DNA from 2 places in the Mesorhizobium sp. P2_A12 genome. Region 1 is predicted to be linked to the other one. Evidence: predicted binding sites of a transcription regulator. Region 1 holds the regulator's gene; the other holds the start of a gene.
The links. The regulator PhoB, encoded in region 1, activates phosphate uptake and scavenging genes when phosphate is short. The targets are predictions, from matches to a motif close to TGTCATNNANCTGTCAT.
Positions count from the first base shown of each region.

Region 1 (14,520 bases):
CGGCCGTTCGAACGGCTATTTCCGCAACAGCGGCGACCCGCAAGTCGACACGCTCTATGACGGCGACCCCGATCCATGGCTGGACGCGATCCTTGCCCGCTACCGCTTGCCCAGTTCCTCGTTCGAACGTCACAACCCCGATGGCCGCTGGTATCAGGTCTACGACATGCGGACCGACGATGGCACGTTCATCGGCGTTCGCGTCGACATCTCCGAGATCAAGAGCCGCGAGAAGGCGCTGCGCGACTCGATGCGCCAGATCGATCTGTTCCGGCACGTGCTGGACGAGCTGCCGGTGGCTGCCTTCATCAAGGCGCAGGACCTGAGCATCGAGTTCGTCAACAAGGCCTGGTGCGCGATAACAGGTCTCGCCAAGGAAGAGGTCATCGGCCGCACCGACCGTCAGCTGTTCGGTGGGCAGGATGGCGATAGCTACAGCCACGACGACACCGAGGTCGCCGTGACCGGCGCCGTCAAGGAGATCGAGGAACCCGTCACCCATCGCGACGGGACGGTCCGGCAATTGATGACCCGCAAGAGCCGCCTGGTGGCGCTGGACGGGTCGGTGCATCTGGTCGGTTCGAGTACCGACATCACCGAGGTCAAGGCGCGCGAGCGCGCGCTGGAAGAAAGCATGCGCGAGAACGAGGTGTTCCGCAGCCTGATCGACAACGTACCGGTGTCGATCTACGCCAAGCGCTCCGATCTCAGGCAGTTCTATGTCAACAAGGGCTGGTGCGACCTGACCGGCTTCGCCAAGGAAGAGGCGATCGGCAAGACAGACATCGAGATCTTCGGGCCCGACGGCGAAGCCTTTGTCGGCAGCGACCTTGCGGTGCTGCGCACCGGTGAAACCCAGGAGGTCGAAGAGACGGTGACGTTGGCCGACGGCAGCGTCAGGCATCAATTCGCCCGCAAGGGCGCGATGATCGCCTCCGACGGTTCGCTCTACCTGATCGGATCGACCACCGACATCACCGAATTGAAGACGCGCGAGGCCGAACTGCGCGAGGCACGGCAGCGGGCCGTGCTCGCCGACCGCGCCAAGTCGGAATTCCTCGCCAATATGAGCCACGAGATCCGGACGCCGATGAACGGCGTGCTCGGCATGGCCGAACTGCTGGCCAAATCGGACCTCAACTCGAAACAGAAGACGTTCACCGACATCATCGTCAAATCGGGCAATGCGCTGCTCACCATCATCAACGACATTCTGGATTTCTCCAAGATTGACGCCGGCCAGCTGGTGCTGGATTCGGCGCCCTTCAATCTTGCCGAGGCGATCGAGGATGTGGCGACGCTGGTGTCGACACGCGCCAAGGAGAAGGATCTCGAGCTCATCGTGCGCATCGAGCCTCGTCTCGAGAGCCTGTTCGTGGGCGATGTCGGCCGGATCAGGCAGATCGTGACCAACCTGCTCGGCAACGCGGTGAAGTTCACCGATGAAGGCCATGTGCTGGTCGACGTCACCGGCGAAAGGGTTCCGACCGGGACGAAACTGACGATCTCGGTCACCGATACCGGCATAGGTATCCCGGAGGAAAAGCTGAAACTCGTATTCGAGAAATTCAGCCAGGTCGACACCTCGTCGACGAGGCGGCACGAGGGAACCGGCCTTGGTCTTGCCATCACCTCGCGGCTCGTCGAGCTGATGGGCGGCGACATCGGTGTCGAGAGCGCCGAGGGCAAGGGCTCGACCTTCTGGTTCACCGTCACGCTGCCGAGGGCGGGACAGCAGAATGGGCAACGCATCACGCCCGTCGACGTGACCGGCGCGCGCGTGCTGATCGTCGACGACAATGCCGTCAACCGGGCCATTCTGACCGAACAGATGACATCGTGGACATTCGATTCCTGCGCGGCCGAAAGCGGCGCCGAGGGTCTCAAGGTGCTGATCGCGGCCGCCGCCTATGGCGTGCCGGTCGACTGCGTCGTGCTCGACTACCAGATGCCGGGCATGAGCGGCGCCGAAATGGCGCGGATCGTGCGCAACACCGCCGGCCTCGCAGGCACGCCGATCATCATGCTGACCTCGGTCGACCAGTCGCTCGCCAACACCAGCTATCGCGATCTCGGCATCGATGCCCAGCTGATCAAGCCGGCGCGGTCATCGGTGCTGCTGGAAACGCTGGTTGCCACGATCCAGCGGCATCGCCACAACACGGCCGACACCCAGCCGCAGGCAGCCGACATCCCTCCGGGCAAGGTTGTGCGGCCACCGCCGCCGGCGTCGGAACAACGGGCGCTGCTGCAGCCGCCTTTGGTTCGGCCCCGGCCGCCCGCGACGGCCGGCGGCGACAGGCTGGATATCCTGGTGGCCGAGGACAATGAGGTGAACCAGATGGTGTTCACCCAGATTCTCGGCGAGACCGGCTATGGTTTCGAGATCGTCGGCAATGGCCGCAAGGCGCTCGACGCCTTCGGCCGGCTCAATCCATGCATGATCCTGATGGATGTCTCGATGCCGGAGATGAACGGGCTCGAGGCCACCGCCGCCATTCGCCGGCTCGAGGAAGAAACCGGCACGCATGTGCCGATCGTGGGCGTCACCGCGCATGCGCTGAAGGGCGATCGCGAACGCTGCCTGGAGGCCGGCATGGACGATTACCTGCCCAAGCCGATCAGCCCAAGGGCCCTGCTCGAGAAAGTCGAGCGCTGGGTCGGCGCCAGTCGCCAGGCTCAGCGCAACGCCGGGTAAAAGGCCGGCGTCGCACCCGGCTTGCCCGGGGAGCCCGGCGGAGATTCGCGACCCCTCGCTGAGGCAAGACTATGGCGCGATCGCACCATATCCAAGGCGACGCCCAGCCGAGACAATGGCCACATTCGAATTCCGCTCTTCCAGTTACGGGCGGGAGCAGCGACCGCCGGCATGAGACAGCGTCAACCTACCCCAACGGACCTGTTTTCGGCGATGGCCCGGCCACGACATCTGGCCGAGAGCAACGCGTTCCCGTCCGGATTTTCTTTGCCGAGGCGTTGATCGCGAAACCGCAGGTCACTCTCGGCATGAAAAGGCGCAAGTGCCTGATTCCGGGCACAAAGCCGGGTTCCGCCGCAAGCGCCGGCCGGCCGGCATTTTCCCCGCCCCGATGACGCGTTACCGGGGTGACATGAAACTGTCATGCGACTGTTATAATCGAAGGCTATTGGCCTCAGCGGGCGCCGAGAGGATGGCGCCGAGAGACCATCTTCCGAACAGGAGCAGGCCACATGAGACATTTCATCCGCTCAGCGGTCGTTGCGATTGCAATGGCCACAGCGTCTACCGTCACCCTTTCTGCAGCCATGGCCGCGGACCTTTCCGGCGCCGGCTCGACCTTCATCTATCCGGTGTTCGCCAAGTGGGCCGACACCTACAAGAAAGACACCGGCGTCGGCCTCAACTACCAGTCGATCGGTTCGGGCGGCGGCATCAAGCAGGTCATCGCCAAGACCGTGACCTTCGGCGCCACCGACAAGCCGATGTCCGATGCCGATCTGGAAAAGAACGGCCTCGTGCAGTTCCCGATGGTGATGGGCGGCATCGTGCCGATCGTCAACCTGACGGGCATCAAGCCGGGCGAACTCATCCTTGACGGCAAGACGATCGCGCAGATCTACCTCGGCGCCATCACCACCTGGGACGACGCCGCGATCAAGGCGCTGAACCCGACCCTGACCCTGCCGTCGACGGCGATCGCCGTCGTCCACCGTTCGGACGGCTCGGGCACGACCTTCAACTTCACCAACTATCTGGTCAAGCTGTCGCCCGACTGGAAGGACAAGGTTGGTTCGGACACCGCGGTCGAATGGCCGACCGGCGTCGGCGCCAAGGGCAGCGAGGGCGTTGCCAACACCGTCAAGCAGACCGACGGCGGCATCGGCTACGTCGAGTATGCCTATGCCAAGCAGAACAACCTGTCGTACTCCAAGATGTTGAATGCCGCCGGCAAGGTCGTCGAGCCGTCGCTCGAATCCTTCGGCTCGGCTGCTTCGAATGCCGACTTCAAGGGCGCGAAGAACTTCAACGTCATCATCACCAACGAACCCGGCGATGCCACCTGGCCGATCGCTGCTTCGACCTGGGTGCTGATCCACAAGACCCCCGATGACGCCGCCGCGACCGGCGAAGCGCTGAAGTTCTTTGCCTGGGCCTACAAGGACGGCAAGGAAACCGCCAAGGGTCTCGACTACGTCTCGATCCCCGACAGCGTCGTCGACCTGATCAAGGCTTCGTGGAAGGCCGACATCCAGGCTGACGGCAAGCCCGTCTACGTCGGCGAGTAACATCCCTTTGAAGGAGCGCCGCGCCGCGGCGCTCCTTTTCCCTCAACTCAAAGAGCCGAGCTTCACATGAGTGCTGTCCAAGAAGCCTTGCCAGCCATTCGAGGTTCGCGCGACGCCACTGTCAGACGTTTCGCGCTGACCGACGCGATCTTCCACGGAATGACCCGTGCCGCAGCCATGCTGGTGCTGGTCTTGCTCGGCGGTGTTGCGATCTCGCTGTTTGCCGGCTCCTGGCAAGCCCTGTCGACCTTTGGCTTCTCCTTCCTGACCAGCGAAAGCTGGAACCCGGTGACGGAGAAATTCGGCGCGCTGGCGCCGATCTACGGCACCATCATCACGTCCGCCATCGCCATCCTGATTGCCGTGCCGCTCGGCATCGGCATCGCCATCTTCCTCACCGAGCTTTGCCCGCGCCCGCTGCGGCGCCCGATCGGCATGGCGGTTGAGCTGCTCGCCGGCATCCCTTCGATCATCTACGGCATCTGGGGCCTGTTCGTGCTGGCGCCCTTCCTGCAGACGACCGTGCAGCCCTTCATCATCAGCGCGTTCCATGGCATTCCCGGCCTCAACAGCCTGTTTGCCGGTCCGCCCTACGGCATCGGCCTTTTGACGTCGTCGCTGATCCTTGCCATCATGGTGCTGCCTTTCATCACCTCGATCACCAAGGACGTCTTCGACACGGTGCCGCCGGTGCTGAAAGAGTCCGCCTACGGCATCGGTTGCACGACCTGGGAAGTGACCCGCCGCGTGGTCATTCCCTACACAAGGATCGGCATCATGGGCGGCGTCATGCTCGGCCTCGGCCGTGCGCTCGGCGAAACCATGGCGGTGACCTTCGTCATCGGCAATGCGCACCGCATCAGCACCTCGCTGTTCGCGCCGGCAACGACGATCTCCGCGACCATCGCCAACGAATTCACCGAAGCCGTCGGCGATCTCTACACCTCTTCGCTGGTAGCGCTCGGCCTGATCCTGTTCGTCATCACCTTCCTGATCCTCGCCATCGCACGCTACATGCTGATGCGCATTGACGCCCGCACGGGAGCCTGACCGATGTCGACAGCCACATCGCTTCATCAGAGCCGCAAGAGGAAGAATTCCGTGATGATGACGCTGTGCGTCGCCGCCGCGGGCATCGGACTTGCCTGGCTGGCGCTCATCCTCGGCGCGCTGCTCTACAAGGGCCTGTCCGGCGTCAATCTTGCGGTGTTCACCGAAATGACGCCGCCGCCCGGCGATGCCGGCGGCCTGCTCAACGCCATCTACGGCAGCATCGTGATGACCGTCATCGGCGTCGTCGTCGGTACACCGATCGGCGTGCTGGCAGGCACCTACATGGCCGAATACGGACGCTTTTCGAAGCTCACCACCGTGGTGCGCTTCATCAACGACATCCTTTTGTCGGCGCCGTCGATCATCATCGGCCTGTTCGTCTACGAACTGATGGTCCGGCCGATGGGGCATTTCTCGGCGATCGCCGGCGCTGTCGCGCTTGCCATCCTGGTCATCCCGGTCGTCGTTCGCACCACCGAGGACATGCTCAACCTGGTGCCGAACGCGTTGCGCGAGGCCGGCACCGCGATCGGCGCGCCGCGCTGGGTGGTGATCAAGTCGGTCGCTTACCGCGCCGCCCTTTCAGGCATCGTCACCGGCATATTGTTGTCGATCGCCCGTATCTCCGGCGAGACGGCGCCGCTGCTCTTTACAGCGCTCAACAACCAGTTCTGGTCGAGCAATCTCAACGCGCCGATGGCCAGCCTGCCAGTGACCATCTTCCAGTTCGCTCTCAGCCCTTACGAGGAATGGCAGCAACTGGCCTGGACCGGTGCACTCATCATCACATTGACGGTTCTCGCGCTCAGCATCTTTGCTCGCAGCCTGACCGGACGCAGAGAGGACAAATGAGCCAGATGTTGTCTCCAGACATGACGATCGCCGCCGAGGCAATTGCCGGCAAGGCCAAGATCGAGGTCAAGAACCTCAACTTCTACTACGGCCAGAGCAAGGCACTGAAGGACATCACGCTGTCGCTGCCCGAGCGCAGCGTCACCGCCTTCATCGGACCTTCGGGCTGCGGGAAGTCGACGCTGCTGCGCGTCTTCAACCGCATCTACGAGCTCTATCCCAAGCAGACCGCCGAGGGCCAGGTGCTGCTCGACGGCCAGAACGTTCTCGATCGCTCGCAGGACCTCAACCTGCTGCGGACCAAGATCGGCATGGTGTTCCAGAAGCCGACTCCGTTCCCGATGTCGATCTATGAAAACATCGCTTTCGGCGTCAGGCTCTATGAGAAGATCAGCAAGTCAGAGATGGACGGCCGTGTCGAGCAGGCGCTGAAGCGCGCCGCACTGTGGACCGAAGTCAAGGACAAGCTCAACGCAAGCGGCCTCAGCCTCTCCGGCGGCCAGCAGCAGCGACTCTGCATCGCCCGCACCGTGGCGGTGAAGCCGGAAGTCATCCTGCTCGACGAGCCGGCTTCGGCGCTTGACCCGCTGTCGACCGCCAAGATCGAAGAGCTGATCGACGAGTTGCAAGCCGACTACACGATCGTCATCGTCACCCACAACATGCAGCAGGCGGCGCGCGTGTCGAAGCAGACGGCCTTCATGTATCTGGGCGAACTGGTCGAGTTCGACCGCACCGAGAAGATCTTCACGTCGCCCCGCGAGAAGCGCACGCAGGACTACATCACCGGCCGCTTCGGCTGAGCTCAGGCATACGAGGACTAAGATCATGGGCGAACACACAGTCGCTTCTTTCGACGAGGATCTCGGACAGATCAGCAGGCTGATCCGCGACATGGGCGACCTCGCCGGCTCGATGGTCGGCGGCGCCACCAAGGCGCTGTTGAATTCCGACAACGCCCTGGCGCAGCGCGTCGTCTCCGACGATGCGATCATGGACGCGCGCCAGCGTGAACTCGACGACCGCGCCATCACACTGATCGCCAAGCGTCAGCCGATGGCCGACGATCTGCGCCACGTCGTCGGTTCGATCCGCATGGCCGGCGACCTCGAGCGTATTGGCGACCTTGCCAAGAACATCGCCAAGCGCGTCGGCACCGTCGGCCTCAGTGTCACCCCGCGCGACCTGTCGCACTCCATCGACGCAATGGCGCAGCTGGTGCTGATCCAGGTGCAGGGCGTCATCGAGGAATATACGGCGCGCGACGCGGCGGCGCTGGCGAAGCTGCGCGCCGACGACGAGCGCATCGACGTCAAATACACCTCCGTGTTCCGCGAACTGCTGACCTACATGATGGAAGACCCGCGCAACATCACCGCCTGCACGCATCTGTTGTTCTGCGCCAAGAACCTCGAACGCATCGGCGATCACGTCACCAACATCGCGGAAAATGCATATTATGTTTTGACCGGTACGCAGCTGCCCGCCAATCGTCCGAAGCAGGACGAGACGGCAATGTCCGCGCCGGCGGCATGACGGCAGGGGTGACCAGTCGATGATCGCGCCACGCATCATGGTGGTGGAGGATGAGGAGCCGCTGGGTGTGCTGCTCCGCTACAATCTGGAGTCCGAGGGCTACCAGGTCGAGGTGGTGACGCGCGGCGACGAGGCCGAGATCCGGCTGCAGGAGAACGTCCCCGACCTTCTGGTGCTGGACTGGATGGTGCCGGCGGTTTCCGGAATCGAACTCTGCCGCCGGCTAAGGATGCGTCCCGAGACCGAGCGGCTGCCGATCATCATGCTGACCGCGCGTGGCGAGGAAAGCGATCGTGTGCGCGGCCTCTCGACAGGCGCCGACGATTATCTGGTCAAGCCGTTCTCGACGCCGGAGTTCATGGCCAGGGTCAAGGCGCTGCTGCGCCGCGCCAAGCCGGAAGTGCTGTCCAGCGTGCTCAAGGTCGGCGACATCGTGCTCGATCGTGAATCGCACAGGGTTTATCGCAAGAAGAGCGAGATTCGGCTCGGACCGACCGAATTCCGCCTGCTCGAATTCATGATGCGCCATCCCGGCCGTGTGTTCTCGCGCAGCCAGCTGCTCGACAATGTCTGGGGCGAGACGATCTACATCGACGAACGCACGGTCGACGTGCATGTCGGTCGGCTGCGCAAGGCGGTCAACAATGGCCGCATGCCCGATGTCATCCGCACCATTCGTGGGGCGGGCTACGCAATCCGGGAAGATTAGGGATATGCTGATATTCAGGTGATGCCGGCCTGTGAACGGCAGTTTCCTGCGCTTCCGGTACTCACGGATCAAATGTCCGCTCCGTTCCGGTTCTCGGAACCCGCCATTCTCGACTCGGCCTAACCTGAATCTCAACACATCCAGGCGCGTTATTCACGCAACGTTCTTGCCGCCGAGGCCGGATCTCGCCTGCGTGCCCGGCGCGAAAATCTCCTGGTCTACGAAGGTCAGCGCCCGCGTGGCGCAGCCTTCGCGGATCAGTGGCAGTTCGTTCGGTTCGGTGTCGAAGGAAATCGATTGCGAATGCTGGCCGCCGGCGGTCTGCGCAATCGCCTCGCGCAATGCCGGCTCGATCAGGTCGAAGGCGGCGGCGCTGACACCGACCATGGCGACGGGCGCCGGATCGATCAGCGCGAACAGGCTGCCGAGACCGTAGCCGAGTGCCTCGCCGGCCTTGCGATAGGCCTCGCGCTCGGGTCCATCCCTCTCGCGGGCCGCGGTCGCCAGCGCGCGCATGTCGGCGTCACTGACATCGGCCACCGGTTCCGCGTCCTCGCTCATCTGCCTTGCGTTCCGCCAGATGGCATAGTTGCCGGCATAGGCCTCGACGCAGCCCCGCCGCCCACAGCGGCACAGCGCGCCGTGCGGCCGATGGATCATATGGCCGAACTCGCCGCCCGAGGAATGGGTGCCAGTGAACAACTCGCCCTTCAACACCAGGCCCATGCCGATGCCGTGCGACAGCAGGATGGCGATGAAGTCGTCGCGGTAGCGATCGGGGTCGCGCCAGCGCAACGCGATCGCCATCATGTTGCAGTCGTTCTCCATGGTGGCGGGGATGCCGAACTCGTCCTCGAGTATGTCGGCGAAGGCGATGTCGGTGTGCGGCGTGATCGGTGACCACAGCATGGCGCGGGCACGCGTGTCGGTGATGCCCTGGATCGCCAGCGCGATGCGGGCGACACTGCGGACGTCGAGGTCGGGGTCTTCAAGACGACGCCGTACGATGGCAACGCATTCACCGACCAGCGCGTCGCGCGACATGGTCAGCGTGTCCAGCCGGCGCTGTTCCTCGGCGATCACCTGGCCGGCATAGTCGATGACGGCGACCGAGAGGAAGTTCAGTGACAGCACCACGGTCATCACCGCCGCCGCTTCCGGATTGAGGCCGAGGCCGACCTGCGGCCGGCCGCGTTTGAGCGAGCCGGCCTCGCTCGGCTTGCTCTCAGTCAGGATGCCTTCGCCGATGAGGTCGGAGGAGATCGCCGATATGGTCGAATGGCTGAGGCCCGTGGTCGCGGCGATCTCGGTGCGGGACGGCTGTCCGGCGCGGCGCACGGCCGCAATCACCATCGCCCGGTTGCGGCGGCGCAGATCGTCGTGGCGGATTCCGACCGACATGTTTTTTCACATCCTCCCGGTCGCCGCAGCCTTTCGTGCCTCCCGAAGGCCATCAGCGAAGCCTGAATGCGCGACGCTTCAGGCACTTGCTTCTGCGCGTGTCGTTGCCCCGAAACCGCTGCGGACTTTTGGGGCGACATGCGCGAAGCCAAATTCTGGCAGAACCCCACCATCATGTCATTATTTATTCCGGAGCTCGAAAAAAACTCGGAGAGACGTCAAAATCCATCAGAATCGATGTTGACAGCGTTCGGGCGTTGGATCACTATTTTTTCGAGGCTCGAAAAAATAGAGCCTCTGTGCCGGCCTACGGGTCAGTTTGGTCGCGCCATACGCGGCGCAGGGAGGATATTATGAAAAAATTCACAGCCGCCATCCTGGCGGGTGTCGCCATGTCGCTGACGCTGGTGTCGGTCGCGCAGGCGAAGGACAAGGTCATCGGCGTTTCGTGGTCCAACTTCCAGGAAGAGCGCTGGAAGACCGACGAAGCGGCGATGAAGAAGGCCATCGAGGCGGCTGGTGACAAATACATTTCCGCTGATGCGCAGTCCAATCCGGGCAAGCAGCTCACCGACGTCGAGAGCCTGATTTCGCAAGGCGCCAACGCGCTGATCGTCCTGGCGCAGGATGCCTCGGCCATCGGCCCGGCGGTCCAGAAGGCGCTGGACGAAGGCATTCCGGTCGTCGGCTATGACCGGCTGATCGAGAACAAGAACGTGTTCTACCTGACCTTCGACAACAAGGAAGTCGGCCGCATGCAGGCCCGCGAAGTGTTCAAGGTCAAGCCGGAAGGCAACTACGTCTTCATCAAGGGCTCGGGCGCCGATCCGAATGCCGATTTCCTGTTCGCCGGCTCCATGGAAGTGCTCAAGGCAGCCATCGATAGCGGCAAGATCAAGAATGTCGGCGAAGCCTATACGGATGGCTGGCTGCCCGCCAATGCCCAGAAGAACATGGAACAGTTCCTCACCGCCAACGACAACAAGGTCGATGCCGTGGTGGCAGCCAATGACGGCACCGCCGGCGGCGTCGTCGCCGCGCTGACGGCGCAAGGGCTGGCAGGATCGGTTCCGGTGTCCGGCCAGGACGGCGACCATGCCGCACTGAACCGCGTTGCACTCGGCACACAGACCGTGTCGGTGTGGAAGGACGCACGCGAACTCGGCAAGAACGCTGCCGAGATCGCCTCGCAGCTGGCCGCTGGCACTGCCCTGGACAAGATCCCGAACGCCGTGAAGTTCACCACGCCCGGCGGCAACGAGACCAACTCGCTGTTCCTGACCCCGATCGCGATCACCAAGGACAATCTCAACGTCGTCATCGACGCCGGCTGGATCAAGAAGGACGAAGTCTGTGCAGGCGTCGCCGCCGGCACCGTCGCGGCCTGCAACTAAAACCGAACGGGATCCCGGTTCGATCTCAGCGCCGCGGGCCCGGGGGCGGCGGCGTTTCTCAAGGGGCATTCCGCTTCAAATGATCGCGGAAAGCAAATAGCATCGTGTTTCCGGCATCCGCGCCAGACGGCAAACCGGTGGGAGGACTTCATGACCGACACGGCCTCTAACACGCCTGCCGCGAATGCGCCCGCAGACCGGGCGCGTGCGTCCGAATTGAGCGCCGTCGGACGCTTCCTCAAGGCAACCGAACTCGATACGCGCATGCTTGGCATGGTCGGTGCGTTACTGGTCATCTGGGTCGGCATCCATATCCTGTCGGGCGGACTTTTCCTGACGCCGCGCAATCTCTGGAACCTGTCGGTGCAGACTTCCTCGGTCGCGATCATGGCGACCGGCATGGTGCTGGTCATCGTCATGCGCAACATCGACCTTTCGGTTGGTTCCGTCGAAGGCGTGATCGGTATGATCATGGGTGTGGCGCAAGCCGAATTCCTCATTCGCGTCATCGGCTTCCAGCTTGGAAATCCCTGGCTCTGGATCATCGCACTGGTCGTCGGCGTGGTGCTCGGTCTTGTGATCGGCGCCTTCCAGGGCTTCATCATCGCCTATCTCGAAGTTCCTGCCTTCATCGTGACGCTGGGCGGTTTGTTGGTCTGGCGCGGCATGGCATGGCTGATCACCAACGGGCGCACGGTCGCGCCACTCGACGCTACATTCCAGCTGATGGGCGGCGGACCGCGAGGCTCGATCGGCGCCACCGCCAGCTGGATCATCGGCATCGTTGCTTGCGTGGCTGTCGCTTTCGCGTTGCTCAACGGCCGGTCGCAGCGCAAACGGTTCAACTTTCCACTGCGCCCCGTGTGGGCGGAAACCTTTCTCGGTGTGGTCAGTTGCGCTGCCATCCTTGGGGCCGTCTGGATCGCCAATTCCTATCCATGGCCAATCGGCATCGTGCGCCAGTATGCACAGCAGAACGGCATCACCATTCCCGAAGGCGGGCTGTTCATCGCCCATGGCATCGCCATACCGGTGCTGATGGCGGTCGCGGTCGGCATCGTCATGACCTTCATCACCAAGCGCACCCGTTTCGGCCGCTATGTCTTTGCCATCGGTGGCAATCCGGAGGCCGCCAATCTCGCCGGCATCAACACGCGCTGGGTAACCATGAAGGTGTTCATGATCATGGGTGTGCTGGCCGCGATCAGCGCGGCGATCTCGTCGGCCCGCCTCAACGCGTCGACCAATGCGCTGGGCACGTTGGACGAGCTGCTGGTGATCGCCGCCGCCGTCATCGGCGGCACCTCGCTTGCCGGCGGCTCCGGAACGGTGCTCGGCGCCATGCTCGGCGCGTTGCTGATGCAGTCGCTGCAGTCCGGCATGGTGCTGCTCGGCATCGACTCGCCGCTGCAGAGCATCGTCGTCGGCGCCGTGCTGGTCGTCGCGGTCTGGCTCGATACCGTCTATCGCAAGCGCGTCTAGGGGAGGACAAGAATCATGGCAGACAAGACCGCTCCTACCAGCACTGCGCTGATCGATATGCGCAACATCTCGATAGCCTTTGGCGGCATCCGCGCCGTCGACGACGCCTCGATCGACCTTTTCCCCGGCGAGGTCGTGGCGCTGCTCGGACACAACGGCGCCGGCAAGTCGACGCTGATCAAGATCCTGTCCGGCGCCTACAAGCGCGACGCGGGCCATATCTTCGTCAACGGCGAGGAGGCATCGATCTCCAACCCGCGCGACGCCAAGAAATACGGCATCGAGACGATCTACCAGACGCTGGCGTTGGCCGACAATGTCGATGCCGCCGCCAATTTGTTTCTCGGCCGTGAGCTGATGACCGCCTGGGGTACGCTCGACGACGTTGCGATGGAGGCCGAGGCGCGCAAGGTGATGGGCCGGCTCAATCCCCGCTTCCAGCGCTTCAAGGAGCCGGTGATCAAGCTGTCTGGCGGTCAGCGGCAGTCGGTGGCGATCGCGCGCGCGATCCTGTTCAATGCGCGCATCCTGATCATGGACGAGCCGACGGCGGCACTTGGTCCGCAGGAAACGGCGCAGGTCGGCGAACTGGTCAAGCAGCTCAAGTCCGACGGCATCGGCATCTTCCTGATCAGCCACGACATCCACGACGTGTTCGAGCTTGCCGACCGGGTCTGCGTCATGAAGAACGGCCAGGTTGTAGGCACCGCGCGCACCACCGATGTGACCCAGGACGAAGTGCTCGGCATGATCATTCTGGGCAAATGTCCGCCCGGCGCCATTCCCGGGCCAGGCGCCCTGAAGATCGCCGCCTAGAACTATCTTCCAAAAAATCTTTCCACGTCTCGATCCGTTTCTTCCCGTCGGATCGTCCTTGGTGTGTCCAAACAGAAGGAGACATGCCATGTCCGACGAGTCCGTCATCTTGATCAATCTGCTTAAGGTCGAACCCGGGAAGCAGGATGCGCTGATCGCGCTCTTGAAGCAGAACACCGACACGGTGATCCGCACGCTCCGCGGCTGGAAGACGACCCGGCTGATCGCTGCAAAGGACGGCGCCGGCGTCGTCATCTACTCCGAGTGGGAGACCCCGGCAGCCGTCGAGGCGATGCGCAGCGATCCGCGCATGAAAGCCTATTTCCCGAAGATCCTGGAGCTGGCGAGCCTGGACTCGATCATGGGCTCGGAGGTGTTGAGCGAAACACACAAGTAAGGTTGGGTCACACAAGCAACAAAGGAGAACCGCAATGTCTCGGATGGTTGTGATTTACCGGACACCGGAGAACGTCGAGGCGTTTGACCGGCATTACTTCGAAATCCACGTGCCTCTCGCCAAGAAGCTTCCGGGCCTCAGGAAATACGAAGTCAGCAATGGCCCTATCGCAACGCCGGTAGGACCCTCCAACGTTCATCGGATCGGAACGCTGTATTTCGACGACCTTGCGGCGATCGAAAAGGCGTTTGCAAGCGCGGAGGGACAAGCGGCTGGGGCGGATCGCCGCCTTTTTGCGCCTGATGACTCGGGTGTTCAAATGTTCCTTTTCGACAGCAGGGAAGTTTGAACCCTCCTCCTTTGTTCGTCTCGGGTAAAATGACGACGAAAGAGCGCGCAGGCGCGGTAGGTCTAGATACATGAACGCGAACGAATTCGAGGATCGTCTGAAAGCGCTGCGGCCACGCCTTCACCGCTACTGCGCGCGCATGACGGGATCGGCGGTCAATGGCGAGGATGTATTGCAGGACACCCTCGTCAAGGCCCTTCACGCGCGAGCCCAGGGCGCCGGAGTGAATAACCTCGAGGGCTGGCTGTTCCGCATCGCCCACAAT
Region 1 is NZ_JBFUCU010000004.1:524,603-539,122, forward strand. Features, by position in the region: gene AC1DZU_RS12890 (PAS domain-containing protein) at 1-2,698, shown strand, start outside; gene pstS (phosphate ABC transporter substrate-binding protein PstS) at 3,211-4,266, shown strand; gene pstC (phosphate ABC transporter permease subunit PstC) at 4,333-5,316, shown strand; gene pstA (phosphate ABC transporter permease PstA) at 5,320-6,171, shown strand; gene pstB (phosphate ABC transporter ATP-binding protein PstB) at 6,168-6,974, shown strand; gene phoU (phosphate signaling complex protein PhoU) at 7,000-7,707, shown strand; gene phoB (phosphate regulon transcriptional regulator PhoB) at 7,727-8,416, shown strand; gene AC1DZU_RS12925 (ROK family protein) at 8,570-9,817, opposite strand; gene xylF (D-xylose ABC transporter substrate-binding protein) at 10,171-11,211, shown strand; gene AC1DZU_RS12935 (sugar ABC transporter permease) at 11,362-12,693, shown strand; gene AC1DZU_RS12940 (ATP-binding cassette domain-containing protein) at 12,709-13,509, shown strand; gene AC1DZU_RS12945 (putative quinol monooxygenase) at 13,598-13,906, shown strand; gene AC1DZU_RS12950 (EthD family reductase) at 13,941-14,255, shown strand; gene AC1DZU_RS12955 (sigma-70 family RNA polymerase sigma factor) at 14,326-14,520, shown strand, end outside.

Region 2 (14,520 bases), on a different contig from region 1:
AGCCACATGAAACAGCTGCAGGCGCCGTTCCAGTGGCGCGAAGCCTCACAGGGCGCCCGCATCGACAAAAGCAGCGGCGAAGTGATGGGCGATGCCGGCGCGTTCAAGCTGCGCGACGGACTGGCCTTCCCGCTGATCACGCTCGACGGCCAGATCGTCATGGTGTCGCTGGGCGGCGAGGCAGTCGAATTGTCGGCGGCCGAGTTCGGCATGGTGTCGCTGGTGTCGACCTATGCGGTCGGCCGCGCCATGCAGCTCCATACGATGGCGAGCAACACCATCGATCACATCGTACTGACGCCGCGCGAACGCGAATGCCTGCAATGGGCCGCCGTCGGTAAGTCCGAGTGGGAGATTTCGCAAATCCTCGGCATCTCCGAACACACCTCGGAGAAACATCTTCTTAACGCCAAAAGCAAACTTGGTGCCGTCAACCGGGTTCAGGCGGTCGCGGAAGCGATAAGGCGGGGCTACATTAGTTAGGTCGGCCGTGCCGGCCTAGCAATTCTAGCCTACGCGATCACGCAATTTTCTCATCGAAGCACGGCCGTATCTTCCTCTGAAACCAGGAGATGACGGAATGCTTTTTTCTCTCACAACCCAAGAATTGATGGAACGCCCGGACCTTTGGGAGGCGGTCCATCGCTTGCGCTACAAGATATTCGTCGAGGAGATGGGATGGGAGGACCTCAGGCGCCCCGACGGGCTCGAATGCGATCAGTTCGATCATGACGAGGCCGTCCATCAAATCGTCATCAGGGGCAGTGAAGTCGCAGGCTACCAGCGGCTTTTGCCGACGACGCGGGGACATCTGCTGACCGAGGTGCTGACCGACCTCTTTGAAGGAACGCCGCCCTCCGGACCCAACATCTATGAGTTGACCCGCTATGCAGTCGCTCCAGGTTACCGCGATGGCCGTCGCGGCGTGTCAACCGTCGGCACCGAGCTGATCGCTGGCTTCGTCGAGTGGGGACTGAAGCGCAACGTCAACCAGGTGATCATCGAGTTCGAGCCGATGTGGGTGCTGCGCGCATTGCAGCTGCATTTCCTGGCGACCCCGCTGGGCTATCAGCGCACCTATGGCAACCAGCAGGTCGTAGCCACCTTGCTTACCTTCAACGAGCACACGCTCGATGTGGTGCGTTCGCGCCGCAATCATTTTGCTCCCGTGCTGACCAGGGGATACCCCGACATGCTCGGCCAAAGGCGTGCGTCGTGAAATCGGAGACAGTCATGAGCCCCCATCCGCAACCAGAACTCCGCAACCACACGCTAATGGTCACCGTATCGTCGAATGACGGCCGGCCGGTGCTGGACAGAGGAGCCTATGAAAGCCTGGCAAAGACCTTCCATGAAGCCGCCGACGATGAGGAGGTGCGCGTCGTCGTGCTGCGCGGCCTGTCAGGCTGCTTCTGTCTCGGCGGCGATTTCTCCGAATTCCTTGACGCCACCAAGCACCAGAAACTGATCGCCGCCGTCACCGATCTGTTTCGCACGCTGGCGACGTTTCCCAAGCCCATCCTAGCCTGCGTCGATGGCGATGCCGTCGGCGTCGGCTGCACGATCCTGTTCCATTGCGACATGGTGATCGCGTCCGATCAAAGCACGTTCCGGGTGCCGTTCGTCGATTTTGGCCTGGTCCCGGATGCCGCGACCAGCATCCTGGCGCCGCAGAAACTCGGCTATGCCGGTGCTTTCCGCTTCTTCTGCCTCGGCGACACGCTTCGCGCCGAGGATGCCAGGGCGCTCGGCCTCGTCGCCGAGATCGTGCCGGGCGGCAGCGTCGAGGACGCGGCACTCGGCCGGGCGAGGCAGCTTGTCAAGAAGCCGGTCGCGGCCTTGCTGCAAACGCGGGGTCTACTCAAAGGCAACACCAGCGCGCTGTGCGACCGTATCGATCAGGAGATTTCGCTTTTCCAGCAGGCGCTGCAGGATGACACCACGCTGCGGCGATTGCAGCGCATAGCCCGGCTGGTGGCTTGAACGGTCGACCGAAAGGCCTCGATGACGAAAGCGCCGCGCGGCCTCTGGCTGCGCGGCGCAGAAGACGTCAGTCTTGCTTTCCGAGAAACGACGGCCCTTCGCCAATGATCTTCCTGTCTTCCTTGCCGATGATGTCGAGATCGCGCCCGTCATAGGGCAGCGACAGGAGGATGCGCCGAATGACCGCCAGCCGCGCGCGCCGCTTGTCATTGGCCCGTATGATGATCCACGGCGCGAATTCCTTGTGGGTGCGCTCGAACATGGTGTCGCGGACCTTGGTGTAGTCGTCCCACTTGGTGATGCCGGCAACGTCGATCGGCGAAAACTTCCAGCTTTTCAGCGGGCTGAAGCGGCGATCGTGAAAGCGCTCGAGCTGTGTCTCCCGGCCGATGTTCAGCCAGAATTTGAAGAAGTGGATGCCGTCATTGGCGATCATCCGTTCGAAATGCGGTGTCTCGTCGAGAAACTGCTCGTGCTGCTGCGGCGTGCAAAAACCCATCACCGGCTCGACGCCGGCGCGGTTGTACCAGGAGCGATCGAAGGTGAGGAACTCACCCGATGTCGGAAAATGGTCGACATAGCGCTGGAAGTACCACTGCCCCTGCTCGGTCGGGGTTGGCTTGGTCAGCGCCACGTTGCGCGCGGTACGAGGGTTGAGGTACTGGCGCAGCACGAAGATCGTGCCGCCCTTGCCGGCGGCGTCGCGGCCCTCGAACAGCGCCATCACCCTTTTGCCGGTCGACTGCAGCCACGCCTGCGCCTTGACCAGCTCGATCTGCAATTTCTCGAGCGTCTCGTCATACTCGTCGCTTTTCATCTTCTTGTCGTAGGGGTAACCGCCGGCGGTCAGCTTTTTGTCTTCGACCCAGTCGGGAAGTACGGGATTTTCAATGTCGAATTCCCGCTCCTTGCCGTCGATCCTGATCTTCAGCGGGCCCGAAGTCGGCGCGGCGGGAGTTTCCTTGGCTTTTTTCATCGAGACGAACCCTTTTCTGCTTCCGGACTCATGCTATTGGGAGCCACTACAGCACTTTTGATTTTGCGCATGATCCTTTCAGAAAATCGATTCCGATTTTCTAGGTCATGCGTTAGACCGGTCCAGCGGAAGTTCCCGTCACCGGTCGGGTGCGAGGCAAGGGTGCGGGCGCGCGAGCGAATGGCTGACCTGGACGCAGAGCAGAGAGGCATGGCGCAAGGCCTGGCCATCCGACTGTGCAACAGCCGCTGGCTGCTGATTGCCGGCGTCGTCGCGATTCTCGCCGTCTATGCTTTGGCCGCGATATCCGGCTTTGTCGTCCTTGCGGCGCTGGCGCTGCTGCTTGCAGCGGCAATGCTACCGGTCACCGGCACGCGCCAATCGGCCGAGAGCGCCGCGGCAATCGAGGCAATCGGCCTGCAACGGCTCTCCGGCGAATATCTTGCCGCCGCCGTCGCCGACCCGCTGATCATCTTCGACCGGACCGCCACCATCGTCCACGCCAATGCCGCCGCTTTCGCCGCCTTCGGCGGGATTGCGCCCGGTCTGTCGCTGTCGCTGAAATTCCGGGCGCCGGAAATGCAGGCTTTGCTGGACGGCGTGTTGTCGGGCGATGTCGCCTCTGACGTCGTCGACTATACGGAGAAGCTGCCGGTCGAACGGGCTTACCGGGTGAGTGCCTCCTCGGTCGGCCACGGCACCGATCTCTATGTGCTGGTGTTCAAGGACCAGAGCGAAGCGCGCAGGATCGACCGCATGCGCGCCGATTTCATCGCCAATGCCAGCCACGAACTGCGCACGCCGCTCGCCTCGATCTCCGGCTTTATCGAAACGCTGCGCGGACCGGCCCGCAACGACCCGGCGGCGCGCGACCAGTTCCTGCAGATCATGCAGAGCCAGACCGGGCGCATGGCGCGCCTGATCGATGATTTGTTGTCGCTGTCGCGGCTCGAGATGAAGCCCTATCTGAAGCCGGGAACCGAGGTCGACCTGCGTGAGACGGTCGATAGCGTCATCGATTCGCTCGGACCGCTGGCCAGGGAAAACAGCGTTATCGTCGAACGGGATTACGACGACGGCCCGCTTGACGTGCCGGGGGATCGCGACGAGCTCTTCCAGGTTTTCGAGAACCTCCTGGAAAACGCCTGCAAATACGGGCAGTCGGGCGGCCGCGTCGTGGTGTCAATCGCGCGCGGCGATGCCGGCTCAGAGCCAGGCATCGACGTGACCATCAGGGACTTTGGCCCCGGCATTCCCGAGGAACACATTCCGCGCATCACCGAGCGCTTCTATCGCGTCGATGTCGAGACCAGCCGCACCCAGAAGGGAACCGGCCTCGGTCTGTCGATCGTCAAGCATATCCTGACCCGCCACAATGCACGGCTTTCGATCAAGTCCGAATTCGGCAAGGGCGCTGCCTTCTCGGTTCATTTGCCGACGCACTGATACTGCCCTAGTTTTGCACTGGATCGTTTCTTTTTTCTGTCATCCGGCTAGCGTATCAGCGGGGATTCGAGGAAACGACTCAAAAACAAGACACCCCGTGGGAAGGCATTTTGCCATGCAGTCCGTGCATATCATGAGCGCCTATGACGAGGAGCTGAAATATCTGTCGAAGCGCATCGCGGCGATGGGCGGCCATGCCGAGCGTATGGTCGAACAGGCGGTTGCCGCCCTCGTCAATGCCGACCCCGGCCTCGCCCAGAAGGTCATCCGAGACGATGCCGTGCTCGATGAAGGACAACGCGAAATCGACGACAAGGCGATCATCATCATCGCCAAGCGCCAGCCGATGGCGACGGACCTGCGCGAGATCGTCGGCGCCATCCGCATTTCCGCCGACCTCGAACGGGTCGGCGACCTCGGCAAGAACGTTGCCAAGCGTGTAGGCGCCGTCACAGACGGACGCCAGCCGACCAGCCTGTTCCGCGGCCTCGAGGCCTTGGCCAACCTGGCGCTGACCCAGCTCAAGGAAGTGCTCGATGTCTACGCATCGCGCTCGGTCGACAAGATCGGCTTCGTGCGCGACCGCGACGACCAGATCGACGCCATGTACACGTCGCTGTTTCGCGAATTGCTGACCTACATGATGGAAGATCCACGCAACATCACACCATGCACGCATCTGCTGTTTTGCGCCAAGAACATCGAGCGCATCGGCGATCACGCCACCAACATCGCCGAGACCATCTACTACATCGTCACCGGCGAGCAGATGCCGGCCGAGCGGCCGAAGGGCGACAAGACCGACAAGATCAGCCTTTCCGTAACGCCTCCGGTTAATTGAACGGTCGCGCTCTCGAACCATCGTCCGAATTGCGCTAGACTTTCCGGGCTTTCCTGTATCCTCGTCCGTGGATTGGCTTCGGGAGGTTGTGATGGAAAATGTTCGGAACCTGACTCCGGCGCCTGCGCCGACATCCGGCATTATCGCTTGCGGCGTCTACACGGCTGGGCGTCGCATTGCCGACATTCCCATCGAGGAAGCCGGCGAATGGGCGAAAAAAACCGGTCATGTCGTCTGGATTGGCCTGCTTGAGCCCGACCGCAACCTGCTGCTTCGCGTCCAGGCACAGTTCCACCTGCATGAACTGGCGATCGAGGATGCCGAGCACCCGCACCAGCGGCCGAAGATCGAGCAATACGGCGACGCCTTGTTCATCGTCGCCCGCACCGCGCAGCTGATCGACGGCCGGGTCACCTTCGGCGAGACCCATTTGTTCGTCGGCAGCGGCTACATCGTCAGCGTCAGGCATGGCCCGTCCACGTCCTATGCCGCCGTTCGTCAGCATTGGGAAAGCTGCCCGCATTCGCTGGCCAAGGGCGAGGATTTCGTCCTCTACGCCATTCTCGATTTCATCGTCGACAATTACATGCCCGTGCTCGAGCAGATCGAGGACGAGGTCGAGGTGATCGAGGACAGGGTCCTCTTGAAGCCGATGACAGGTCCCGACATCGAGCGGCTCTATATGCTGCGCCGCGATCTTTTGCGCTTGCGCAATGCGGCACTGCCGCTGGTTGAGGTTTGTCGCCGGCTGACCAGTGCCGACCTGCCGCAGATCCACACCGCCATGCATCCGCTGTTTCGTGACGTGACCGACCATATCCGCACCGTGCAGGAAAAGATCGACAGTCTGCGCGAGGTGCTGGCGTTTGCTTTCGAGGCCAGCCTTCTGGTCGGCCAGAGCCAGGAGACGGCGATCTCCAAGAAACTTGCCTCCTGGGCCGCCATCCTGGCGGTGCCGACGGCATTCGCCGGCATTTACGGCATGAATTTCAGCGACATGCCGGAACTGAAGATGGAATATGGCTACCCGGTGGTGCTGGCCACGATCGCGCTGATCTGTTCGTTTCTCTACTGGCGCTTTCGCAAGAATGGCTGGCTGTGAAAGAAGCGAATAGCGAACAGGGAGTGGCGAATAGGGGAAAAACTGGATTGCCTCCTCGCGGACGCTCAATCAGTTCCTATTCGCTATTCGCTATTCGCTATTCGCTATTCGCTATTCGCTATTCGCTATTCGCTATTCGCTATTCGCTCAGCGACTCCGCCGCCGCTCCGATGCCGGCTGGAACGCCACGCGGGCGTGGTACTTGCAGTAGGGGCCGGTTTCGGCGGCTTCGTTGCCGCAGAAATTGAAGTCCTCCGAAAGCGGATCGCCGTTCGGCCATTTGCAGGTCCGCTCGGTCAGCTCGACGAGCTGCAGATGCCGTGAGATCGGCACCACGACATTCTCGACCGGGCGGATATAGTGGCGCGCCACCGGTTCGGCGTCGAACTGGGTCTGCAACGCCGTGGCGCCGATCGACGTCGTGACATGGCGGACGGCGCTTGCGGCGCGCGACACCGATTTCTGAACGGTCGATCCTTGCGCCGCCTTCTTCTGGCGTGCCGGCGTGGCGGTCGACCGACCGCGGCCCGACAGTTTCAGCCGGTGCACCTTACCGATGACCGCATTGCGGCTGACCCCACCAAGCTGCGCAGCAATCTGGCTTGCGCTCAGACCCTCGGACCACAGTTTTCTGAGAAGTTCTACCCGCTCGTCAGTCCAGTTCATGAGACCGCTCCTGCTAAGCGTGCGGCAATCGGAATCCACTCCCGGCCCGGCAACATTTGCCGGGGCAGACACCACATATATCTGGTGATTAGGTCCGCCGCACGAAATCTAGTTATTTCTTGACTACAACTACTCTATGCGCTGACTCGGTGACAAGAGTCCCAAGTGCAACACGAATCGGTTTTTTAGGTTTTCCCCAACTTGCCCGGTCGCTCGTGAGCCGGCGTTGCGTCGGAGGGCTTGCCGCGGGGCACTACGCGACGTTTTCGTTGACTTCATGGCCGAAAAACACGATAAGCCGCACAGGCCGCCGCTTTGGCGGCTTTTTTGATTTTCCGGTACCGGAGACGCATATAATGAGCGGTTCGGCGCTTTACGAGACCTTTGCTCGCGCACCCCTGGCCTTCGACCATGGGGAAGGCACTTGGCTGGTTACCGACAAGGGCGAGCGATATCTCGATTTCGCCGGCGGCATCGCCGTCAATTCGCTGGGTCACAGCCATCCGCACCTGGTCTCAGCACTGACCGAGCAAGCCGCGAAGCTCTGGCATGTTTCCAATCTCTACGAGATTCCGGGGCAAAGCCGGCTCGGCGAGCGGCTGGTGGACGCCACCTTCGCCGACAAGGTGTTCTTCACCAATTCCGGCGCCGAGGCGCTGGAATGCGCGATCAAGACGGCGCGGCGCTACCATTTCGTCAAGGGACATCCCGAACGCTTCCGCATCATCACCTTCGAGGGCGCCTTCCACGGCCGCACGCTGGCGACCATCGCGGCCGGCGGTCAGTTCAAGTACCTTGAAGGATTTGGACCCAAGGTCGAGGGCTTCGACCAGGTCGGCTTCGATGACATCGATGCGGCCGAAAAGGCGATCACGCCGGAGACCGCGGCGATCCTGATCGAGCCTGTACAGGGCGAGGGGGGCATCCGCCCGGTGCCGACGCAATCGCTGAAGCGGCTCAGGCAGTTGTGCGAACAGCACGGCCTGCTGCTGATCTACGACGAGGTGCAGTGCGGCATCGGCCGGACCGGCAAGCTGTTCGCGCATGAATGGTCCGGCGTCACGCCCGACATCATGGCGATCGCCAAGGGCATTGGCGGCGGCTTCCCGATGGGCGCCTGCCTTGCCACGGATGAGGCGGCCATTGGCATGACGTCCGGTGTGCATGGCACCACTTTCGGCGGCAACCCGCTGGCCATGGCGGTCGGCAACGCGGTGCTCGACGTGGTGCTGGAAGACGGCTTTCTGGAAGATGTCCAGCGTAAGGCGTTGCTGATGAAGCAGGGGCTGGCGGCGGTCGCCGACGAGTTTCCCGAGGTCATCGAGGACATCAGGGGCACCGGGCTGATGCTCGGTCTCAAGTGCGCCATGCCCAACACCAAGGTGAACATGGCATTGCGCGACCAGCACCTGCTGGCGGTTCCGGCCGGCGACAACGTCATTCGCCTGTTGCCGCCGCTCACTGTCACTGATGCCGAGATCCACGACGCGCTCAACCGCATCCGCGCCGGCGCCAAGGGCCTGGCGGAGGCGATCGCCGCCGCCGCCGCGAAGTAATCCCGGAACCATTGCTGATGTCAGTTCGCCATTTCACCGATCTTTCCGCCGTTTCCGAAGGCGATCTGCGCTTCATGCTTGATGATGCGGTGGTGCGAAAGGCTCGCCTCAAGGCCGGCGAGCGGACCAGGCCGCTCGAAGGCAAGGTGCTGGCGATGATCTTCGACAAGCCCTCGACGCGCACCCGCGTGTCCTTCGACGTCGGCATGCGCCAGCTCGGCGGCGAAACCATCATGCTGACCGGCACCGAGATGCAGCTCGGCCGCTCCGAGACCATTGCCGACACCGCCAAGGTGCTGTCGCGCTACGTCGACGCGATCATGATCCGCACCACCTCGCATGAGCGGCTGCTCGAACTGACCGAGAATGCCACCGTTCCGGTCATCAATGGACTGACCGACGACACCCATCCCTGCCAGCTGATGGCCGATATCATGACCTTCGAGGAGCATCGCGGTCCGGTTGCCGGCAAGACCATCGCCTGGACCGGCGACGGCAACAATGTGTTGCATTCGCTGCTCGAGGCCTCGGCGCGGTTCCGCTTCAACCTCAACGTCGCCGTGCCCGAAGGCAGCGAGCCGGAACAGAAGCATATCGACTGGTCGCAGGCGCATGGTGGCAAGCTGCACTTCACCCGCTCGCCCGAGGAAGCCGTCGACCAGGCCGACTGCGTCGTCACCGATTGTTGGGTGTCGATGGGCCAGGAGCATCGCGCCCGCGGCCACAACGTGTTCTCGCCCTACCAGGTCAATGCCAAGCTGATGGCGAAGGCCAAGCCGGAGGCGCTGTTCATGCACTGCCTGCCGGCGCACCGCGGCGAGGAAGTGACCGACGAGGTCATTGACGGGCCGCATTCGGTGGTCTTCGACGAGGCCGAGAACCGGCTCCATGCCCAGAAGGCCGTGCTCGCCTGGTGTCTCGGCGCTTGATCTCTGGGGGTGTGATGCCTATCTGCGCCGCATCACGCAAATCAAGCGCGTTTCGAAGCATGCGCCCTCCAGGGCGGCATGGCCGCGCCCTGGAGCATTGTCATGTTGGAAACCTATCAAGTGACTGAACATCACCCCAAACTCGGCGAATTCGGCTACGCCGGCGACGATCACGTCGTACCCTTCGAGGTCGGCCCGCTCGATGTGCGCGGCCGCACCGTCCAGCTCGGGCCGATGCTCGACGCCATCCTCAGCCGTCACGACTATCCCGAGCCGGTCGCCCGCCTGCTGGCGGAAGCCTGCGTGCTGACGGTGCTGCTCGGCACCTCGCTCAAATTCGAAGGCAAGTTCATCCTGCAGACCCGCACCGACGGGCCGGTCGACATGCTGGTGGCGGATTTTTCCACGCCCTCGGCACTGCGGGCCTATGCCCGCTTCGATGCAGACAGGCTGGAGGCGCTGGTCGCGGCCGGCGAAACGTCTCAGCAGACGCTGCTCGGCAGCGGCGTGCTGGCGCTGACCATCGACCAGGGTGCTCACACGCAGCGCTATCAGGGTATCGTCCAGCTCGATGGCGAAACGCTGGAAGACGCGGCCCGCACCTATTTCCGCCAGTCGGAGCAGATTCCGACCGATATCAGGCTTTCGGTGGCCAAGCTGCTGACGCCTGGCGTCGGCGGCGCTCGCGAGCAGTGGCGTGCCGGTGGCATCCTGGCGCAGTTCCTGCCGCAGTCGCCCGAGCGCATGCGCGTTCCGGACCTGCCGGGCGGCGATGGCGATCCGCGCGAGGAGATCCACGATCCGGCCGACAATTCCTGGCAGGAGCTGCTGGCATTGCTCGGCACCATCGAGCCGACCGAACTGATCGACCCGACGATCGGCGCCGAGCGGCTGCTGTACCGGCTGTTCCACGAGCATGGCGTGCGCGTCTTCGGCGGCGTACCGGTTGCCGACCAGTGCTCATGCTCGAGGGACAAGATCCGTGGCATCCTCGAGGGATTCTCGGCGCAGGAGATCAAGGACAGCACCGAAGACGGCGGCATCCACGTCGCCTGCGAATTCTGCTCGAAGCAATATGACTTCGATCCGGCGGAATTTGCGGCGGCCCAGTAGAGAACGCGCCTCACCGGCTGCTTGGCGGCCGGTGAGGCGAAGCTAATTCACCGTCCGCCGCGTCCCCGGCAGATCAAGCGAGAAGGCGGGGATGGCGATGTCGAACGTCTCGCCCCGCTTGTTGCGCATCGTATAGTGCCCGACCATGATGCCGGACGGTGTCGAAAGCGGGCAACCGGACGTGTATTGATAGCTGTCGCCGGGATTGAGTTCGGGCTGGTCGCCGACGACGCCGGGACCGCGCACCTCCTCGACCCTTCCGGTGCCGTCGGTGATGTGCCAATAGCGCGACAACAGCTGCACGAACTCATCCGACTGGTTGTCGATCGTTATCTGATAGCCCCAGACATAGCGGTTCTCCGACGGGTCTGAGCGGTCCTCCAGATAGAACGGCCTGACCTGCACTTCGATGTTGCGCGTCACGGCGCGGTACATAAGCGGCTCCAAAACAATCCAGGTCGAACTGTCCTCGCTCCGGGCGAGCAGGTCAACGTGCGCGTCTTGTCGCGCCCGGCCTGAAAGGCAGGTGCCGACAAAGAATGTCATTTAAGTGACACATGACAATGGTGGTGTGCACGAAGCGGGCGACTCGGCGCTCTGTCGAACTGTTGAAAACGGCCATCACGCGCGCCGTCTTTTCTGGAGTGGCCAGGTCTCGATGGAACTCACCCTCATAGCCGCCTCGCTTTCGATCGCTCTCATCCTTTCAAACCTCGCCAGCATCCTGCTCGCCGCTTCGCGTCTGAAGCGGCGCAGCACCATCGCGCCGCCAGCCGGCAAGCCGCTGCCGGTGTCGATTATCGTGCCGTCGCGTGGCGTCGAGCCGTTCACGCAGGAGACGCTGGAGCGCGCCCTCTCGCTCGACTGGCCGCGCTACGAACTGGTCTTCTGCGTCGCCCATGCCGACGATCCGGTGGTCAGGCTGATCCGTGCCGCCATCGCCCGTTCTCCCAAGGTGCCGGCGCGGCTGCTGATCGGCGACGACCGCATCAGCGCCAACCCGAAACTCAACAATTGCGTCAAGGGTTGGGAGGCAGCGCGCCACGATTGGGTTGTCCTGGCCGATTCCAACGTGTTGATGCCGAGAGACTACGTGCAGCACCTGATGGCTGCATGGCGGCCCGACACCGGCCTTGTCTGCTCGACGCCGATAGGCTCGCGGCCCGCTGGCTTCTGGGCCGAGGTCGAATGCGCTTTCCTCAACACGCTGCAAGCGCGCTGGCAATATGCTGGCGAGGCGCTTGGCCTCGGCTTTGCCCAGGGCAAGAGCATGCTCTGGAACAAGCCGATGCTCGACGCCAGTGGTGGCATCCGTGCGCTCGCCGCCGAGATCGCCGAGGACGCTGCCGCGACCAAGCTGGTCAATGGCCTTGGCCTGCGCGTCAATCTCGTCGCCGCGCCCTTCGAGCAACCGCTCGGCCGGCGCACCTTTGACGAGATCTGGTCGCGTCAGGCCCGTTGGGCGCGCCTGCGCCGCGTCACCTTCCCATGGTTTTTCGCACCCGAAATCCTGACCGGGGCAGTTGTGCCGCTGGCACTCGCGCTGTTGGCGGCGGCAAGCGCCGGCGTCAGCATCTGGGCAATCGCCATTGCCGTGCTGGCGGCCTTCTACCTTCCGGAATGCGCCCTGGCCTGGTCCAAGGGCTGGTACCTGTCGCCGCGCATGGTCGCGGCGATCATGTTGCGCGACCTGATCCTGCCGGCGATGTGGGCGCGCGGCTGGCTGGGTGGCGCCGTCGACTGGCGCGGCAACGCGATGACCATCGGCACCAAGGCAGCCGAGCTGGAAGAGACGCCGTCCGGCGCCTGATGGCCAAAGGCCTTTTACTTTGCCGACTTCAGCGCCTGTTCGATGTCTTCCAGAAGATCGTCGGTATCCTCCAGGCCGACCGACAGCCTGAGCGTGCCCGGCCCGATGCCGAGTTCGGCACGCGCCTCGTCGCTCAGATTCTTGTGCGTCGTCGTCGCCGGATGGGTGATCAGGCTCTTGGCATCGCCGAGATTGTTGGAGATCAGCACGATGTCGAGCGCGTTCTGCAAGGCGAAGGCCGCCTGCTTGCCGCCCTTGACGTCCAGGCAGATCAGCGTCGAGCCGCCCGACATCTGCTTCTTGACGATGGCCGCCTGTGGGTGGTCGGCACGGCCGGGATAGATGACGCGGGCGATTTCGGGCCGCTCGGCCAAGAAATCCGCGATCCTGCCTGCGCTTTCCGTCTGCTGGCGCACGCGCAGCGGCAGCGTCTCCAGCCCCTTCAGCAGCGTCCAGGCATTGAACGGCGACAGGCTGGGGCCAGTGTGGCGGAAATAGTCGTGCAGGTTCTCGTCGATCCACTTCTTGTCCGACAGGATGACGCCGCCGAGACAGCGGCCCTGGCCGTCAATATGCTTGGTCGCCGAGTAGACGACGATGTGCGCACCGAGCTGCAGCGGCTTCTGCTGCAGGGGCGTGGCAAAGACATTGTCGACGATCAGCCGCGCACCGATCGAATTGGCAAGCGCGGCAACCGCGGCTATGTCGACCACTTCCAGCGTCGGGTTGGTCGGGCTTTCCAGGAAGAACAGCTTGGTGTTCGGCTTGACCGCCTTTTCCCAGTTGGCGATGTCGGTGCCGTCGACCAGCGTCGCCTCGATGCCATATTTCGGCGCCAGCGTCTCGACCACCCAGCGGCAGGAGCCGAACAGCGCGCGTGCTGCCACGATATGATCGCCGGCCTTGGCGCTGCACAACAGCGAGGCCGTCACCGCGGCCATGCCGGATGCGGTGGCGCGCGCGTCCTCGGCGCCTTCGAGCGCGCACATGCGCTTTTCGAACATGTCGACGGTCGGGTTGGCGTAGCGCGAGTAGATGAATCCCGGCTCCTCGCCCTTGAAGCGGGCTTCGGCGGCCTGCGCCGTTTCGTAGACATAGCCCTGGGTCAGGTACATCGCTTCGGAGGTTTCGCCGAAACCGGAACGCAGGGTCCCGCTATGCACGAGTGTCGTTTGAGGCTTCCAGTTACGCTTCTTGGTGCTCATCGCTTTTGTTCCAGACACAAAAAAACCGGCCGCGAAAGTCGCAACCGGTCCATACGGCCTTGCGGCCCGACGGTCCTTTAGCGACTTGTTTAACGTGGCTGCAAGCCGACCGGCCAAATCACCACGGGATAACGACCCTTTAGACCCGCGCCACGCTTGCGTCAATTGCCGGCTTGATTAAGAGGTTTGTACCAGCGGCACAGGAGCTGAGCCTTGCGGCAGACAGGCATTCTTCCCGATCAGGACATTTCGGCGCTGTTCCAGTCCGGCGCGCTGAAGTCGCGGCGCGCGTTCGATGCCGACCAGATCCAGCCGGCGAGCCTTGATCTCAGACTCGGCGACAAGGCCTGGCGGGTGCGGGCCTCGTTCCTGCCGGGCCCCAACCACAAGGTTTCCGAAAAGCTCGATCGGCTGCAGCTGCACGAGATCAATCTTGCCGAGGGCGCGGTGCTGGAGACCGGCTGCGTCTATATCGTGCCCTTGCTTGAAAGCCTGGCATTGCCGGCGGACATTTCGGCCTCGGCCAATCCGAAGAGTTCGACCGGGCGGCTCGACATCTTCACCCGCGTCATGACCGATCGCGGCCACGAGTTCGACAAGATCGCCGCCGGCTATCACGGCCCACTCTATCTCGAGGTCAGCCCGCGCACCTTTCCGATCGTCGTGCGTACCGGTTCGCGTCTGTCCCAGATCCGTTTCCGCACCGGCAATGCACTGCTCTCGGAAGCCGAGCTGCATGACCTGCATCGCGCCGAGATGCTGGTCGCAACCGAGCCGCCGAACATTTCCGGCGGCGGCATCGCACTGTCGATAGATCTCAACGGCGATCAGAACGGCCTGGTCGGCTATCGGGGCAAGCATCACACCGGTCTCGTCGATGTCGACAAGCGCGC
Region 2 is NZ_JBFUCU010000017.1:33,692-48,211, forward strand. Features, by position in the region: gene AC1DZU_RS27880 (helix-turn-helix transcriptional regulator) at 1-483, shown strand, start outside; gene AC1DZU_RS27885 (acyl-homoserine-lactone synthase) at 581-1,219, shown strand; gene AC1DZU_RS27890 (enoyl-CoA hydratase-related protein) at 1,234-1,983, shown strand; gene ppk2 (polyphosphate kinase 2) at 2,051-2,959, opposite strand; gene AC1DZU_RS27900 (ATP-binding protein) at 3,140-4,405, shown strand; gene phoU (phosphate signaling complex protein PhoU) at 4,521-5,246, shown strand; gene AC1DZU_RS27910 (magnesium and cobalt transport protein CorA) at 5,338-6,348, shown strand; gene AC1DZU_RS27915 (GcrA family cell cycle regulator) at 6,496-7,014, opposite strand; gene AC1DZU_RS27920 (acetylornithine transaminase) at 7,371-8,570, shown strand; gene argF (ornithine carbamoyltransferase) at 8,588-9,499, shown strand; gene AC1DZU_RS27930 (Hsp33 family molecular chaperone) at 9,578-10,612, shown strand; gene apaG (Co2+/Mg2+ efflux protein ApaG) at 10,655-11,047, opposite strand; gene AC1DZU_RS27940 (ceramide glucosyltransferase) at 11,271-12,422, shown strand; gene AC1DZU_RS27945 (O-succinylhomoserine sulfhydrylase) at 12,437-13,627, opposite strand; SAM riboswitch at 13,685-13,762, opposite strand; gene AC1DZU_RS27950 (2'-deoxycytidine 5'-triphosphate deaminase) at 13,841-14,520, shown strand, end outside.
Region 2: a site for PhoB is predicted at 11,153-11,169, ahead of AC1DZU_RS27940 (ceramide glucosyltransferase). Genes of this name have one in related genera too.